DNA from 2 places in the Streptomyces sp. NPDC004732 genome. Region 2 is predicted to be linked to the other one. Evidence: riboswitches for the same ligand, from Rfam matches in the RefSeq annotation. Region 2 holds a riboswitch; the other holds the start of a gene.
The links. A riboswitch is a leader RNA that binds a small molecule or an ion and turns the genes downstream of it on or off. The one in region 2 is predicted to bind cobalamin.

Region 1: linked by a shared signal. The riboswitch ahead of ABZV77_RS39375 (energy-coupling factor ABC transporter permease) and the one ahead of metE (5-methyltetrahydropteroyltriglutamate--homocysteine S-methyltransferase) in region 2 are both predicted to bind cobalamin.

Annotation. Positions count from the first base shown of each region.
Region 1 covers NZ_JBEXJR010000021.1:20,323-28,737, forward strand. Annotated here, with positions in the region: gene ABZV77_RS39370 (energy-coupling factor ABC transporter substrate-binding protein) at 1-368, opposite strand, end outside; gene ABZV77_RS39375 (energy-coupling factor ABC transporter permease) at 368-1,114, opposite strand; cobalamin riboswitch at 1,144-1,328, opposite strand; gene ABZV77_RS39380 (PTS ascorbate transporter subunit IIC) at 1,499-3,073, opposite strand; gene ABZV77_RS39385 (PTS sugar transporter subunit IIA) at 3,131-3,907, opposite strand; gene ABZV77_RS39390 (DUF3048 domain-containing protein) at 4,110-5,105, shown strand; gene ABZV77_RS39395 (MMPL family transporter) at 5,195-7,414, opposite strand; gene ABZV77_RS39400 (tetratricopeptide repeat protein) at 7,803-8,415, opposite strand, start outside.
Region 2 covers NZ_JBEXJR010000001.1:834,898-843,312, reverse strand. Annotated here, with positions in the region: partial or broken gene nrdR (transcriptional regulator NrdR) at 1-317, opposite strand, end outside; gene metF (methylenetetrahydrofolate reductase [NAD(P)H]) at 424-1,347, opposite strand; gene folP (dihydropteroate synthase) at 1,463-2,365, shown strand; gene metE (5-methyltetrahydropteroyltriglutamate--homocysteine S-methyltransferase) at 2,477-4,801, opposite strand; cobalamin riboswitch at 4,965-5,189, opposite strand; gene ABZV77_RS03455 (acyltransferase family protein) at 5,236-6,309, opposite strand; gene ABZV77_RS03450 (PIG-L family deacetylase) at 6,309-8,090, opposite strand.

The DNA of each region.
Region 1 (8,415 bases), on a different contig from region 2:
CAGACCTGCTCGGTCTCGGCCCGGGCACCGTCCGCGTCGACCGGCTCGGCCGCCCGCTCCGCACGCGCCTGTTCCGCGCCCTGCTTGCGGCCCTTGCGCAGCCCGAAGTAGTAGGCGAGGACGCCCGCGCCGAGGGCGGCCTGCAGGGCGAAGAGCGCCGACTCGACCTCCCCGGACGGGGGTTCGTACAGCGGCGAGAACCACGGCTCGTAGTCCGGCTTGATCTCGGTGATCGCCGTCTCGGCCTGGGCGTCGGCCCCGGCGAACGGCTCCTCCTCGTCGTCGCCGAGTCCCAGCGCGATCGGCAGCACGGCGAGCGCGGCCACGATGAGGAGCAGCAGGGTGTTGATCTTCGCGTTGCGGCTCATCAGGCACTGGCCCCCGTCTGTGTCTCGGTCGGCTCGGTCGGCTTGGTCGGCTCGGTCGACTTGGTCGTCACGTCCGTCTGCTTGCGCTGCAGCAGCACGCCGAGGCGCGTGAGTTCGCCCTTGCTCGACTGCACGAGGAGCCGCATCACCAGGACGGTGAGCAGTCCTTCGCTGACCGCAAGCGGAATCTGCGTGACGGCGAAGATGCCGCCGAACTTGCCCAGGGCGCCGAGGAAGCCGCTGCTGGGGTCGGGGAACGCCAGGGCCAGCTGGACGCTGGTGACGCAGTACGTGGACAGGTCGGCGACGAACGCGCCGAAGAACACGGCGACCATGAGCGGCACGTCGTACCGCTTGAGGAGCCGGTAGACCGCGTATCCCGCCCAGGGCCCGACGATCGCCATGGAGAACACGTTGGCGCCCAGGGTGGTGAGCCCGCCGTGGGCGAGCAGCAGCGCCTGGAAGAGCAGGGTGATGGTGCCGAGCACCGTCATGATCGGTGGTCGGAACAGGATCGCCCCGAGTCCGGTTCCCGTCGGGTGCGAGCAACTGCCCGTCACGGAAGGGATCTTCAGGGCGGAAAGGACGAACGTGAAGGCTCCGGAGGCGCCGAGGAGCAGGGTGCTCTCCGGGTGTTCCTTGACTTCACGGGTCAGGGAGCGGACTCCGTGTACGACGAACGGCGCGGACGCTACGCCCCAGGCGATCGCGTGCGCCGGTGGGAGGAAACCCTCGGCTATGTGCATGGCTCGGCAGACCCTCTCCAGCACCTCGTGGATGGACAACGCGCCTTGGCCGGTCTCCTGGCTGACGGGTCGTACCGACCGGACTCCGCCTTCCCGGGCACGTGAGTACCCAGTGGCTGCCGCGAGGGCTGGAGCCGGACTTCCCGATCACAGTGGCGAGGGCCGCACCGGCATCACACCGGATTTCCCGTTCACCAAGGCGTGGCGACATTAGTGCGCAACGGACGTGCTGACAACTTGCGGGCTCGTTGCGCCGGTGGCACGCGCGAGCGCGCATACCACCGCGTGCGCCCCTGTTCAGAGGCTGTGTGCGGAAGTGGCAGGCGGTGGGGAGCGGACGCGGAAGGGGGGCGCACAGGGGGCGCAGAAGCGGGTCTGGAGCCGTCAGGTCCGGGCGTCCGGCGGCGGGGGCGGCTTCGGCGCTCCGCGCGGGGGTGCGATCTTCGCATACGCGACGGGGGATCCGGCGGCGGCCGGAACCTTCTCCGCGGCGCGGTCCGGGTCCGGCGGCAGCAGTGCGTCACGGCGGGCGCCGGGGTCCCAGCCGGTCTCCACGACGCGCTTCTGTACGACGATCGCGCCGAGGAGGACGGCCACGCCGATCAGCAGCATCAGGACGACCCCGCCGGTCTCCCCCGTCTTGGCCGCATAGCCGACGAGTGTGCCGAACCAGCCGAAGTCGGCGTCCCCGAAGGTGGTGTTCTCCTCCCCGAAGGCGCCCAGGACCTTCAGGAGCAGCGCGGGCAGGAAGGTGATGATGACGCCGTTGACGAAGGCGCCGAGCGCCGCGCCGCGGCGGCCGCCGGTCGCGTTGCCGTAGACCCCGGCCGCGCCGCCGGTGAAGAAGTGCGGGACCAGTCCTGGCAGGACGAGGGCGAGTCCGAAGGCCGGGTGGAAGATCCAGGCGAGCAGGCCGAGGCTGACGAGGCCGCCGACGAAGCTGGAGATGAAGCCGATGAGGACGGCGTTCTGTGCGTAGGGGAAGACGATGGGCGCGTCGAGGGAGGGCACCGCGCCGGGCACCAGTTTCCTGGCGATGCCCTGGAAGGCCGGGACGAGTTCGCCGAGGATCGTGCGGACGCCGAAGAGGATCACGGCGACGGCGATGCCGAACTGGAGGCCCTGCATGACGGACTGCATGACGTAGTCGCCGACGCCGCCCGCGCCCGCCGCGCCGTTCTCGCCGAAGGCCTTGAACGCCTCTTCCTTGCCCACCTTCCCGAGGAAGACCAGCGACATGATCAGGTAGATCAGCACCATGGACAGCGCGGTCGCGACCATGGAGTCACGCAGGAAGCGCAGCCCTTCGGGGAGGTCCATCTCCTCGGTGCTGCGGCTGCGACGGCCGACCAGCTGCCCCGTGGCGCCCGCCGCGATGTACCCGGCCGTGCCGAAGTGGCCGATGGCGACGCTGTCGTTGCCGGTGACGCGCTTGGTCCAGGGGTGCGCGAAGGCGGGCATGGCGACCAGCAGGATGCCGAGCAGGACACCGCCGACGACGACCACGACCCATGACGACTGGCCCGCGATGGCCAGGACCATCGTCAGCAGGGTCGCCATGAACAGCATGTGGTGGCCCGTCAGGAAGACATAGCGCAGTGGGGTGAAGCGGGCGAGCAGCAGGCTGATGGCGAAGCCGAGGATCATCAGCCAGGCGACGCGGGCGCCGTACTGCTCCTGGGCGATGCCGACGATCGCCTCGTTGGTGGGGATCACGCCGTGTGCCCCGGTGGAGCCCTGGATCATCTCGCCGAGCGGGGCGAGCGCGCCGACGACGAGGGTGGCGCCCGCCCCGATCAGCAGGAAGCCGAGCGTCGCCTTGATGGCTCCGCCGACGATCTGCCCGGCGGACTTCTTCAGCGCGATCAGGCCCGCGGCCGTGATGAGGCCGATGAGGTAGGCGGGTTGGCTGAGGATCTCGTTGACGAGAAACTCGGCGGTCGACACGAGCCAGTCCATGGTGGGTTCTTTCTCCTTGCCCGGTCTCTCGGTTCTCTCGGGTCCGTGGGCCTCAGATCAGACGTCGTAGGTGTCCCTGAGCACCCGGTCGGCCTCCGTCGCGCTGGTGAAGTCCTCGACGACCTTCACCGGGACGCCCACGTCACCGAGGGTCCTGGCGATCTCCCGCGAGGTGAGGATGGCGACGGCCTCGTTCGCCTTGCCCTTGGCCGAGATGGTGTCCGTCGCCTCGACGGTGACGTACCGGTCCCATCCCCAGCGGTCCAGGACCCCCTCGACGGTCTGCTTGAGGAACAGGCTGGTGCCGACGCCGTTGCCGCAGACGGTCAGGATCTTGTGCAGGTCCCCGCCGCGCGCGGCCTCCTTGCGCGGCTCCGCGGGCGCTCCCCCGCCGCCGAGGATGGCGTGCACGTCCTGCGGGGTGGGTGCCTCGCGCAGGGCGCGTGCCGTGTCGGGATCGGCGAGCAGCCGGGCGAGCGCGCCCATCGCGGCGGTGTGTTCGGAGGCGTCCCTGGCGGCTAGGCCGACGACCAGTTCGACGGGGTCGTTCGCCTCGTGGCCGAACTCGACGGGGGCCGCGAGCCGCACCCAGGACATGCTGGTGCGCAGCACGGCGGGCGAGGGGCGGGCGTGTGCGAACGCAAGGCCGGGCGCGATGACGATGTAGGGCCCGTTCTCCTGGACGTTCTCGATCATCTCCGCGGTGTACGTGTCCGTGGCGGCGCCCGTCGCGACCATCAGGTCACCGGCGCGGCGGACGGCTTCGCGCCAGTCGGCCGCCGGCGCGTCGAGGAGCACGGCTGCCACGGGGAGGATCTCGTTCAGCGCTGCCATGCCCATGATTCTCTCCGACGCGCGCGGCCCGGCACGTCCGCAGCGCCGTTCGGGGCGGAGCCACGCTGGGGCGCCCCCGGAAAGAGTGACCTGGCGAGGGTGGATGGCCCAGGGGTGATTGGCCCCACCGCCGCGGGAGGTACATCTGCGGCTGCACCGCCACGGACCCTGCGGCGGCCGCACCGCCACGAATGGAGTCGCCTTGAAGGCAGCAACGACAGTCCGGGCCACCCGCCGCACCCGGATCGGCGCGAAAGTGCTCGCGCTGGTCGCCACGGCCTCGCTCACCGTGGGCGCGCCCTCCTACGCGAGCGCCCCCGCCTCCGAGGACGCCCCCGCTCCCCGGAGCACCTCGCCCTTCACCGGGCAGTCCGCACGGCAGAACCCGGTCCTCGCCGTGAAGTTCGACAACGCGCGCCGGGCCCGGCCGCACACCGGTCTCGACCGGGCGGACATCGTGTACGTGGAGAAGGTCGAGGGCGGGATGAGCCGCCTGATGGGCGTGTACTCCAGCAAACTCCCCCGCGCCGTCGGACCGGTGCGCAGCGCCCGTGAGTCGGACATCGAGCTGCTGCGTCAGTTCGGGCGGCCCGCCCTCGCCTACTCCGGGGTGCGCAGCGCACTGCAGAAGGTGCTCAGGAACTCCCCGCTGTACGCCCGCTCGCACGGCCGTCTGCCCGGCGCGTACTTCCGCCAGAGCGGGCGCCCCGCCCCGCACAACCTCTTCGTACGGCCGAAGGCGGTGCTGCGCTCGGCGCCGCGGGCCGACCGCCCGGCCGACATCGGCTTCCGCTTCGGCCCGGCCCCGGCGGGCGGAGCCCGCACCGCGGCCAGGACCGTCCGGTACCCCTCCGCCAGCCACACCTTCCGCTGGTCGCCGCGGCAGGGCCGCTGGCTCGCGTCCTTCGACGGCGTCCCGGCCCGCAGCACGTCGGGCGGGCAGCTCGGGGCCCGCACCATCGTGATCCAGTACGTGAACATGCGTCCGTCGCGCTTCAAGGACGTCAACGGCGCGGTGACCCCGTACATCGAGACGGTCGGCCGCGGCAAGGCGCTGGTGCTGCGGAACGGCAAGCGCTACCTGACCCGCTGGGAGCGTTCCGCGGCCACCGGCGGCACCACGTTCACGCGGCCGAACGGGCAGCCGATGCCCTTCGCCCCCGGCCAGGTCTGGATGGTCTACGCGGACCGCCACTGACCCGCGGGAAAGACCGAACGGGCCGGTCGGGGCACTCCCCCCACTTCAGGGGTGTCCCGACCGGCCCGCTCAGCGAGGACCGCGGTGTGTCACCTGCCCACAGGGGCCAGTTCCCGGTCCGTCTCGGCGTCGGGCGTCCCCGTGTCGCCGAGGTTCCTGTGGAGCTTCTCGCCCTCCACGTCCACGTTCGGCAGCGCCTTGTCCAGCCAGCGCGGCAGCCACCAGGCGGACTTGCCGAGCAGTGCGAGGACGGCGGGCACGATCGCCATGCGGACGACGAAGGCGTCGAAGAGGACGGCGATCGCCAGGCCGAAGCCCATCATCTTGATCATGTCGTCGTTCTCCATGATGAAGCCGGAGAAGACGCTCATCATGATGATCGCGGCCGCGGCCACGACCCGTCCGCCGTGGGTGAAGCCGGTCACGACCGACTCGCCGGGGCGCGCCCCGTGGACGTACGCCTCGCGCATTCGCGTCACGAGGAAGACCTCGTAGTCCATCGCCAGGCCGAACACCACGCCGATCATGAAGATCGGCATCATGCTCATGATCGGGCCCGGCTGGTCGACGCCCACGATGTCGGCGAGCCAGCCCCACTGGAAGACCGCGACCACGGCGCCGAGCGCGGCGGCCACCGAGAGCAGGAAGCCGAGCGCCGCCTTGAGCGGGACCAGGACCGAGCGGAACACCAGCATCAGGAGCAGGAACGCGAGTCCGACGACCAGGCCGAGGTAGGGCAGGAGCGCGTCGTCCAGCGTCTGGGAGAAGTCGATGGTCATCGCGGTCTGGCCGGTGATCAGGATCTCGGAGCCGGTGTCGGCCCCGATGCCGTCGACGGTCGAGCGGAGCGACTTGACCAGTTCCTCGGTCTTGTGGTCGCTCGGGCCGGTCTCGGGGACGACGTTCAGGATCGCGGTGTCGCCGGCCTTGTTGGCCTGGGCGGGTGTCACGGCGGCGACGCCGTCGATCTTGGCGATCGAGTCGCCGACGGTCTTGGCCGCGCCCGCCACATCGGAGTCCTTGCTGACCGTGACCATCAGCGGGCCGTTGAAGCCTGCGCCGAAGGACTCGGACAGCATGTCGTAGGCCTTGCGCTGCGTGGTGTCCGGAGCGGACGTGCCCTCGTCGGGCAGGCCGAGCTCCAGGCTGGCCGCGGGTACGGCCACGGCGCCGAGGCCGAGGACGGCGACCAGGAGCACGGAGAGCGGGTGGCGCAGCACGAAGCGGGCCCAGCGGGTGCCGAGCTTCGGCTTGGCGTTCGGGTCGAGCAGCTCGCTCGCGGACTTCTTGCGGTCCTTGCGGCGCAGTACCTTGCGGCCCGCGAAGCCGAGCAGCGCGGGGATCATGGTGAGCGCGATGAGGACGGCGATCACGACGGTGGCCGCCGCGGCCAGACCCATCTTGGTGAGGATCGGGATGTTGACGATCGCGAGGCCCGACAGGGCGACGACCACGGTGAGACCGGCGAACACGACGGCGGATCCGGCGGTTCCGGTGGCCCGGCCCGCGGCTTCCTCGGGTTCGCGGCCCTCGGCTATCTCCGCTCGGTAGCGGGAGACGATGAAGAGGGCGTAGTCGATGCCGACGGCGAGGCCGATCATCATCGCGAGCGTCGAGGTCGTGGCGGAGAGGTCGAGGACGCTGCCGAGCGCCGCGATGCCGGAGATGCCGATGCCGACACCGATGATCGCGGTCAGCAGCGGCATGCCCGCGGCGACCATCGAACCGAAGGTGATGATCAGGACGACCGCGGAGATGGCGATGCCGATGAGTTCGGCGCTGCCGCCCATCTCCTGCTCGGCCATGACGGCGTCGCCGCCGGTCTCGACCGTGAGTCCGGCGTCGCGGGTGGTGTCGGTCGCCTTGGTCAGCGCGTCCCGGGCCTTGTCGGTGAGCTCGGTGGCGGGGACCTTGTAGGTGACCGAGGTGTAGACGGTGCTGCCGTCCTTGCTGACGGTCTTGGCCTTGTAGGGGTCGTCGACGCTCGACACCTGCGGGCCCTTGCCGATGGCGGCGACGAGCTGGTCGACCTCGCTCTTGGGCTGTCCCTCGGTGATCTTCTTGCCCTCGGGGGCGCGGATCACGACGCGGGCGCTGGCGCCTTCGGCGCTGGCGTCGGGGAAGTTCTTCTCAAGGCGGTCGAAGGCCTTCTGCGACTCCGTTCCCGGCATGGAGAAGGAGTCTTCGGGCGGGGAAGGAGCGGCCGACGAGGCGAAGATGGCGCCGGCCAGCGCCACCACCCACAGCAGCGCCACGTAGCGGCGCCGCCGGAAGGCGAGGCGGCCTAGTTTGTACAGGAACGTAGCCACGGCGAAGGGGACTCCCGTCGGGTTCAGCAGGCAGGGACGACCCTCTGCCAATGCGATCGCCGCACGTCAGGGGGTCCAGCAGGATTTCTCCTCTATCCTCACTGCCGATCCAGGGGAACAAGTCCGCCTGCGAGCCGGACTATCGGCCCACGGTCGCTGTACTGCGTCGGGCGAAGTGTCATCCCATGGGAGGAGAGCCGATCTCCCTTTCTAGGCCACAGGGTGCAGTCACGTGTCAACAGTTTCTTCATCATTGGCGCGGAACCATCGACTCCCCTTATCTCGCGCCGCAGCTCGGTCCGCATGTCTGCACCACACACGCATTTTCGCCGCCAGGAGACAGTTACAGCCGTTGGCCGAAATTCGCCGTAACCGCTGGCTCTACGCCTCAGCGCTTGAGGGCCGCCATCCCCTCGGCCGCCTGTTCGTCGGCCCTGGCGCGGGCCACCGCGGCCCGCGCGCCCTCTCCCAGATCGTCGGCCAGGCGGGCCTCGGCCAGCCAGTTGTACGGGCAGACGGGCCGCAGGTTGATGCGCTCGCTCAGCAGGGTGCGGGCCAGGTCGTGGCGGCCCGCGCGCAGGGCGGCCTCCAGCAGGGTCTTGTGCACGGCGTCACGCTGGGCATGACTGCCGCCGTACTCCCCCAGGCGGTGCCGTACGGGGATCAGCAGGTCCACGGTCCGGTCGTAGTGGTGCTGCCCGAAAGCGATCAGCGCGCGGCACACGGGCAGTCCGACCTCCGCGGTCATGGCGTGGTTGGACACGCCTGAGCCGCTGCCCGCGACATAGCGCTCCCGCTCGCGCACCAGGCGTTCGGCCTCGGCGGTGCGGCCCGCGCCGGTGTACGCCATCACCGCGTGCACGTCGTTGAAGGCGTAGTACGCGCCGTCGTGACGGGCGGCCCAGGCGTCGGCGAGCCGCTGCCACCTGTCCCCCGCGTCCTGCCCGGCCAGCTGCAGCCGCCACAGCAGGGCCGCGGCGTCCAGGAGCTCCATCGCCGCG
Region 2 (8,415 bases):
CCCACTTCGTGCGTGGAGAGTTGCGCGCTTCCGGTGGCCCGCACGTTCTCCTCCACCTGCTGGCCGAGCCGATCGAGCATGTCCTCGGTGATGGGGCGGCCCTGGCACGCCTTGCGGACGCTGCTGACGATCTTCGTACGGCTGAACGGCTCGGTCACGCCGCTGCGTTTGACCACCAGCAGGGAGTACGTCTCCACCGTGGTGAATCGGCGCTGGCAGTTCGGGCACTGCCTCCGGCGGCGAATGGAAGTCCCTTCATCGGTCGACCGGCTGTCGATGACGCGACTGTCGGGGAGCCTGCAGAAGGGGCAGCACACCGTTCAGGTCCTTTCCGATTCCCTCGGACGGTTGGGATGTCTTCCGGTGTCCATCCGACTGTCCACCCGACCGTGAGTCGACCTTGATCCTAACGGATCGTCAGAGTCACCCCCGAGGGCCGGGCGCAAGTCCCAGGTTCTGATAGATCTCCGTCGTCACCGTTGAGAAATTCATGGTCATGAAGTGAAGTCCCGGTGCTTCCTCCGCGATGAGCCGACGGCACATTTCGGTGGCGTGTTCAATCCCCAACGACCGCACCGAGGCAGGGTTTTCCGCCGCGACGAGCATGCGATCGGCGAGCCGCGCGGGAAATGTCGCCGTGGAGAGGTCGGGTATTCTCCGCAGGGTTCGCAGGGTGGTCACGGGCATGATCTCGGGAATGATGGGCGTGTCGCATCCGGCGTCGGCGACCAGGTCGCGAAAGCGCAGGTACTCGTCTACGTCGAAGAACATCTGCGTGATGGCGTAATCCGCGCCTGCCCGGCATTTTTCGACGAAATGCCTGATGTCGCTCGCGCGATCACCGGAACGCGGATGCATTTCCGGGAACGCGGCGACTCCGACGCAGTAGTTTCCCGATTCCTTGATGAGGGAGACCAGTTCGGCCGCGTGGTCCACCCCTTGGGGATGCCTGGACCAGGCGCCGAGCGGGTCACCCGGCGGATCGCCCCGAAGAGCGAGAATATTGCGAACTCCCTGGTCGGCGTAGTGCCCGAGGATGTTCCTCAGCTCGGCGACGCTGTGCCCGACGGCGGTGAGGTGTGCGACGGGTGTCAGTGTCGTCTCTTGCGCGATGCGCCCGGTGACATTGATGGTCCGGCCCCGCGTGGAACCGCCGGCGCCATAGGTCACCGAAACGAAAGTGGGTGACAGCGCTTCCAGTTTGCGGATGGCCTTCCAGAGTCCGGTCTCGGCCTCCGGGGTGCGCGGAGGCATGAACTCGAAGGAGTAGGAGCGGTCGCCCCGGGAAAGCAGATCGCGAATGGATTGTGCACTGTCCGGTCGTGTGCTTGGGGTACCGAGAGCCATGTGGGAAGCCTAGACGTCTTGTGAACTCCGCACGAGAGAAGTCCACTTGTCGGTACGAAGTCGAATGTGCCGTCCGCGCTGTACAGCGCGAATGGGTATCCGTCATCATTTCCTCATGAGTTCCTACACCGCTCTTCCTTCCGCAGCCCTGTCCTGGGGGCGATGCGGCGTCATGGGAATCGTCAATGTGACGCCCGACTCGTTCTCCGACGGCGGTCTGTGGCTGGACCCGGGGCGTGCCGTCGCGCACGGCCTCGAACTGATGGCCCAGGGCGCGGACTTGGTTGACGTCGGGGGTGAGTCGACGCGCCCCGGAGCGTCGCGCATCACCTGCGAGGAGGAACTGCGGCGCGTACTGCCGGTGGTGCGGGGACTGGTCGAGGGAGGGGCTCTGGTGAGTGTGGACACCATGCGGGCCCGGGTGGCGCGGGCCGCGGTGGACGTCGGGGCCTGCCTGATCAACGACGTGAGCGGCGGGCAGGCCGATCCCGACATGGCCGGAGTCGCCGCGAGGAGCGACGTCCCGTACGTGGTGATGCACTGGCGCGGGCACTCCGCGGCCATGGACGGTCTTGCCTCCTACGACGACGCGCGCATCGACGTCGTACGCGAGGTGGAACGGCAGGTCGACGCCGTGGTGTCGGCCGGTGTCGACCCCGGCCGGGTGATAGTCGATCCCGGCCTCGGATTCGCCAAGGACCGTGACGACGACTGGGAGTTGCTCGCCGGGATCGACGAGCTGACGGCTCTCGGATTCCCCGTGCTGGTGGGCGCCTCCCGCAAGCGGTTCCTGGGGACCCTGCTGGCGGACCCGGTGACGGGCACGCCCCGCCCCGCCCGTGGGCGTGACGCTGCCACCACCACCGTCTCCGGCTGGGCGGCGGCCCGGGGCGCCTGGGCCGTGCGGGTCCACGAGGTGGCGGACTCGGCCGACGCGGTGCGCGTCGGCTCGGCACTGCGCCGGGTGGAGACGCGGGACCGCCGCCGGGTACGGACAGCGGTGATGTCGAGTCACTGACATGGTCCATTCGGTCGTGTCGGCCGGCACGGCGTGCCGGTGTCGGGGCGGACACCTGAATCCCGCCCCGACACCGGCACGCATCGCGCCGTCAGGACGCGTTCAGGACGGTCAGGACGCAGCCGTCCCGATCTCCTCACGGACCGTCCTGGCCGCCGTGACCAGGTTCTCCAGGGAGGAGCGGGTCTCGGGCCAGCCGCGGGTCTTCAGGCCGCAGTCGGGGTTGACCCAGAGCCGTTCGGCGGGGATGGCGTCGAGTCCCTTGCGCAGCAGGGCGGCGGCTTCCTCGGCGCTGGGGACGCGCGGGGAGTGGATGTCGTAGACGCCGGGGCCCGCCTCGCGGGGGTAGCCGTGGGTGGCGAGTTCGCGGGCGACCTGCATGTGGGAGCGGGCCGCTTCCAGGCTGATGACGTCCGCGTCGAGGTCGTCGATGGCCTGGACGACGTCGCCGAACTCGGCGTAGCACATGTGCGTGTGGATCTGGGTGTCCGGCCGCACCCCGCTGGTGGAGACGCGGAAGGACTCGGTGGCCCAGGCCAGGTACGCGGGGTGGTCGGCGGCGCGCAGCGGCAGCGTTTCGCGCAGTGCGGGCTCGTCGACCTGGATGACCGAGGTGCCTGCCGCCTCCAGGTCATTGACCTCGTCGCGCAGGGCGAGGGCGACCTGGCGGGCGGTGTCGCCGAGCGGCTGGTCGTCGCGGACGAAGGACCAGGCGAGCATGGTGACGGGGCCGGTGAGCATGCCCTTGACCGGGCGGTCGGTGAGGGAGTTGGCGTACGTCGTCCAGCGCACCGTCATCGGCTCGGGGCGCGAGATGTCACCGGCCAGGACCGGCGGGCGGACGTAGCGCGTGCCGTACGACTGGACCCAGCCGTGCTGGGTGGCGAGGTAGCCGGTGAGCTGTTCGGCGAAGTACTGCACCATGTCGTTGCGCTCGGGCTCGCCGTGCACCAGGACGTCGATGCCGGTCTTCTCCTGGAAGGAGATCACGTCCTGGATCTCGGTCTTGATGCGGTCCTCGTAGCCCGCCGTGGTGATGCGCCCGGCCCGCAGGTCGGCGCGGGCCGTGCGCAGTTCGTTGGTCTGCGGGAACGAGCCGATGGTCGTCGTCGGCAGCAGCGGCAGGCCGAGGTGGGCGCGCTGGGCGGCGGTCCGCTCGGCGTAGGGCTGGGAGCGGCGCGCGTCGGCGTCGGTGACGGCACCGGCGCGGGCCCGGACGGCCGGGTCGTGGGTGATCGGCGATTCGGCGCGCGAGGCCAGGTCCGCCTTGTTGGCCGACAGTTCGGCCGTGATGGTGTCGGTGCCCTGGGCCAGCCCCTTGGCGAGCGTGGCCACCTCGTTCGTCTTCTGCCGGGCGAAGGCGAGCCAGCGCAGGATCTGCGGCTCGATGTCCCGTTCGAGGGCCGTGTCGATGGGGACGTGGAGGAGGGAGCAGGAGGTCGCCACGTCGACCCGCTCGGCGAGCCCGAGCAGCGTGCCGAGGGTGGTGAGGGACTTGGCCAGGTCGTTGATCCAGATGTTGCGGCCGTTGACGACACCGGCGACGAGCCGCTTGCCGGGCAGACCGCCGACCGCGGCGAGGGCGTCGAGGTTCGCGGCGGCGGCCTCGGTGAAGTCGAGGGCGAGGCCCTCGACCGGGGCCTTGGCGAGCACCGGGAGGGCGTCGCCGAGCCGGTCGAAGTACGAGGCGACGAGGAGCTTGGAGCGGTCGGTGAGGGCGCCGAGGTCGCGGTAGGCGCGCTCGGCCGCGTTCAGCTCGGCCGGGGTGCGGTCCTGGACGAGGGCCGGTTCGTCGAGCTGGACCCATTCGGCGCCCGCCGCGCGCAGGTCGGCGAGCACCTCTGCGTACACCGGAAGGAGGCGGTCGAGGAGGGTCAGCGGGTCGAAGTCGGCGGCCACCCCGGGGGCGGGCTTGGCGAGCAGGAGGTAGGTGACCGGGCCGACGAGCACGGGCCGCGCCGTCAGGCCCAGCGCCTGGGCCTCCTTGAACTCGGTGACCTGCTTGGTGGAGTCGGCGGTGAACACCGTGCCGGGACCCAGCTCGGGCACCAGGTAGTGGTAGTTGGTGTCGAACCACTTCGTCATCTCCAGCGGCGCCACGTCCTGCGTGCCGCGCGCCATGGCGAAGAACCCGTCGAGCGCGTCCGCGTCGACCGCGGCGCGGTGGCGCTCGGGGACGGCGCCGACCATGACGGTGGTGTCCAGGACGTGGTCGTAGTACGAGAAGTCGCCGGTGGGGACTTCGCCGATGCCCGCGTCGGAGAGTTCCTGCCAGTTGGCGCGGCGGAGGTCGGCGGCGGTGCTCCGGAGGGCGTCGGCGGTGACGCGGCCCTTCCAGTAGCCCTCGATGGCCTTCTTGAGCTCGCGGTTGCGGCCCTGGCGGGGGTAGCCGTACACGGTGGCCCGTGCTGCCGCGGCTGCGGTCTTGGTGGTCACGGAGATCTCCTTCGAGAGACGTATCCCGGGGATCCCGGAGACCTGCGTGGCCAAGAAGGAGTGACATACCGGCGGGTACCGTCTCGCGCGGCAAGGCGCGGTCATCCGCTCGCTATGTACGCCGACCCGCCCTCGAGGTCACCGGAATATCCGCGCACGAATGGCTCGGGCACGGACAGCGGGCAGGTCTTCGGACTCGCGGGCGCATCCTCCCGGGGGAGGACACCTACTGGCCGTCGCTTCCCAGGTCCCGTTCGTCGGGGCCCAGTGCGTGATGACGGCGGTCGTTCCCACTCACCGCTGCGGGGCAGTCCCGGATTCCCACCGGGTTCCCTCTTGCGACGCTCCCGTCTGGCGGACGGGGCGAACCAGCTGCGCCGATCACCCTACGGGGTGGCGGTGGAGCAGTGCTAGGGCCGCCGGATTCCGGAAGGTCACTTCGAACGCTCGTCCACCGGCACGGCGCCACGCGGCAGCCGGGGCTCCACCAGCGGACGGAACAGCTTCCGCACCGGCGGAGTCGACAGCAGGAACACCGTGGTGACGACGCCGAGGGTGAGGAGGACCTGGCCGACCGCGCCCAGGTCCTTCAGGACCGGATACAGGCCCGCCGCCTCGCCCGCGCGGATCAGCAGGCCGTGCAGGAGGTACGGGTACATCGTGGCGGCGCCGAGAGCGGTGAAGGGCGTGCGGCGTCGGGGCACACAGGCGAAGAACGCGGCGACCAGCACCGCGCTGAGCGCGAAGATGCCGACGCGCACGGCGAGGTACTGCGGCCAGCTGATGTCGAGCTCCGTGTAGCCGACGTCCATGGACAACCAGTGCTCGTCGGGCGCGGGCATCCACAGATACGCCGCGACCACGGCGCAGACCAGCGCCACCACGCCACAGCGGCGGGCCGCCTTCGTGCGCAGGAGGGCGAAGTGCTCCGGGCGCAGGTTCATGCCGAGGACGAACCAGGGCAGGAACATCAGCACGCGCGGCAGCGCCAGGTCGTAACCCATCGTCGTGAGACCGGCCGCGAGGGAGACCACCACGGCGATCGGCACCGGGTGGCGGACCGCCCGCCACAGGGGTGTGCTCAGCCGCCAGAGGAACAGGGCGACGAGGAACCAGCAGAGGTAGGTGGGTTCCGTGGGGGTGAAGGTGTACGGCTCGCCCCGCACCGCGCTGTACGTGGCGGAGTACGCCGCCTCGAACAGGAGGTAGGGGATCAGCACCCCTTCGATCAGTTTGCGCACCTGGTCGGGGCGGCCGGTGAAGCGCTGCGAGAAGTAGCCGCACAACAGGATGAACGCCGGCATGTGGAAGGCGTAGACCACGGTGTGGACCGCCTGCAGCGTGTGCGTGCCGGAGACGATCTGTTCCCAGGAGTGGCCGAGGGCGACCAGCACGATCAGGAGGAACTTCGCGTTGTCGAAGAACGGATCGCGCGAGTCGAGCGGCTTCCGGGTGTTCTGGGGGGTGTTCTGGTTGGTACGCAGGCGTGTGGGGGTCGGCATCCGCATCAGGCCTTCGACCTCCCTGCCGTCGGAGACTCCACCGGCTGCCAGGGAGCCAGACGACCTCCTCCACGTCTGGCATGGGTCCAGTACAGGCGGCTGTCGAGGCCGAGCATGGTGAGCACGACGCCGCCCGACGCCAGCGGAGCGCTCGACGGCGCGCCCGCCGGGAGTACCCCGGTGTGGTTCCACTGCGGCCGGTTCCTTGCGACGCCCGACGTGCCCCAGGCCGTGGCGACATCGCCCGTGGCCGTCCGGGCCGCGAGCAGGACACCGCCCCAGTCGTCCGCGGTGACGCTCACCGGGCCGTAGCCGCCCGCCCCGCCCAGATCGGTGGCGGCCACCGACGTGTGCGCGGTGGAGGACGACCGGCGCGCCCGGCCCGGCTCCGCCGTGAAGGGCGTGAGGCTGTCCGCGTGCAGGCGGGCGGAGCCCACGTCCCCGGAGGCGGGGATGCGGTAGAAGACCCGGACGCCGTCGTCGTCGGGCCGGACGGTCAACGGCAACGTGGTCGCCGGAAGGCCGGTGGCCAGCGGGCCGCGCACGTCCGCGCCCGGCTCGTCCTGGATCCAGGCCAGGACGCTGTGCGGGGTCGCGGCAAGGAAGTAGGCGCGTCCGGCGCGGTCCTTGGCGGCGACCGGATCGCTGTGCACGGCCTCACCGCCCAGGCCGCGCCAGGGAGTCCACGTGCCGTCGGACCGCTGGACGCGCGCGGTCAGCCGGCGGCTGCTGTCGCGCACGAACACGGACATCGTGCCGTCGTCGTGCGCCACGACCGCGGGCGCACTGATGTCGTTCGTACCGACCTCGCCGGACAGCTCGGGGCTGTCCAGCGACTGCCAGGGGCCGAAGGGCTTGCCCGGGGCCTGCTGGGCGATAAATCCCACTTCCTTGCGGTATGCGGCGGGCTGGTCACCGAACAGCGTACGGGTACCGAAGACGGCGATACGTCCGTCGGGCAGCGCCACCGGCCGCACGCCCGTGTCGATTCCGGTCTCCGCCCGGAACACGGGCCCCTTCCACCGGCTCGCGCTCCACCGCCCGCCCTTGCCGCCAGGCCGGTGCCAGTGCGCGATCCGGCCGTCCAGCACGGCGAAGGCCCACAGGCTGTCGTCCTTGCCCGCGAGCAGCCAGTCGGCGCCGGTCTCACCGGCGTGGTGGATGCTGTGCGACCAGCGGGGCTTGGGGCTCGCGGCGACCTTGAGGTCACCGCAGCCCGCAGAGTCCTTGCAGGTGTCCTGCGGGGCGTCTCCCCAGGAGTACGTTTCGAGCGTGCGGGCCTTGGACGTGCCGGACGCGGGGTCGAGCGCCTGCTGGACGAACCGGGCGCCGAAGCGGTGGTCCTGGTGGTCGGAGCACTTGAGGTTGCGGTCCAGACGGCCCGGCGTCGGGTTCTGCATCCGGACCTGCGTCGGCCGGAACCGCTCCAGATAGCCGGTCACCGTCCGGATCGGCTGTTCCTCGGTGTACGAGAAGTCGCGGGTGACCGGACCCTCGTGCGCCAGCTGCGAGCCGAGCACGCCGACCCGGCCGTCCCAGAGCCCGTGCAGGCTGTGCGGCCGGTCACCGGCGATGCTGCCCGCCTCGTGCAGCAGCGTCCACACCAGGTTGATGTGGGGATACCCCTGCAACGTGTCGAGCTCCGCCTGCCCGCCGCCCGCCGTCGGGATGACGGAGCGCCGCCAGGGGTGCTCCGGCCGTCCCGTGACCATCTCGGCGTAGGCGGCGCGAATGCCGTTCTGCCGCGCTTTGGCGTACTTGCGCTCGTCGCGCGCGGGTCGGGGCATGCCCCGGAACGTGCCCTTCCTGGGGGCGTTCACGCCGTTGGACTCGCCGGACGTCAGATAGATCGTCGTCGGGGTGGGCGATGATCTGCAGGACCGATTCCTCGGTCCTGGGCTGCGGCCCTGAGGTCGCCCACGTACCCGTGGGGCCCGCCGTGCTCATGTCCGGTGACTGATGCGGGGTGACGGGCACGTCGCCGCCGTCACCCTTCGAGCGGACGACCATGCCTATGCCGATGCCTGCGGGCGCCACGACACCCAGCACGGTGGCCGTGAGGACATTGCGACGGGTTGCGCGCGCGAGAATGCGCTTTTCGGGGGGCATGGG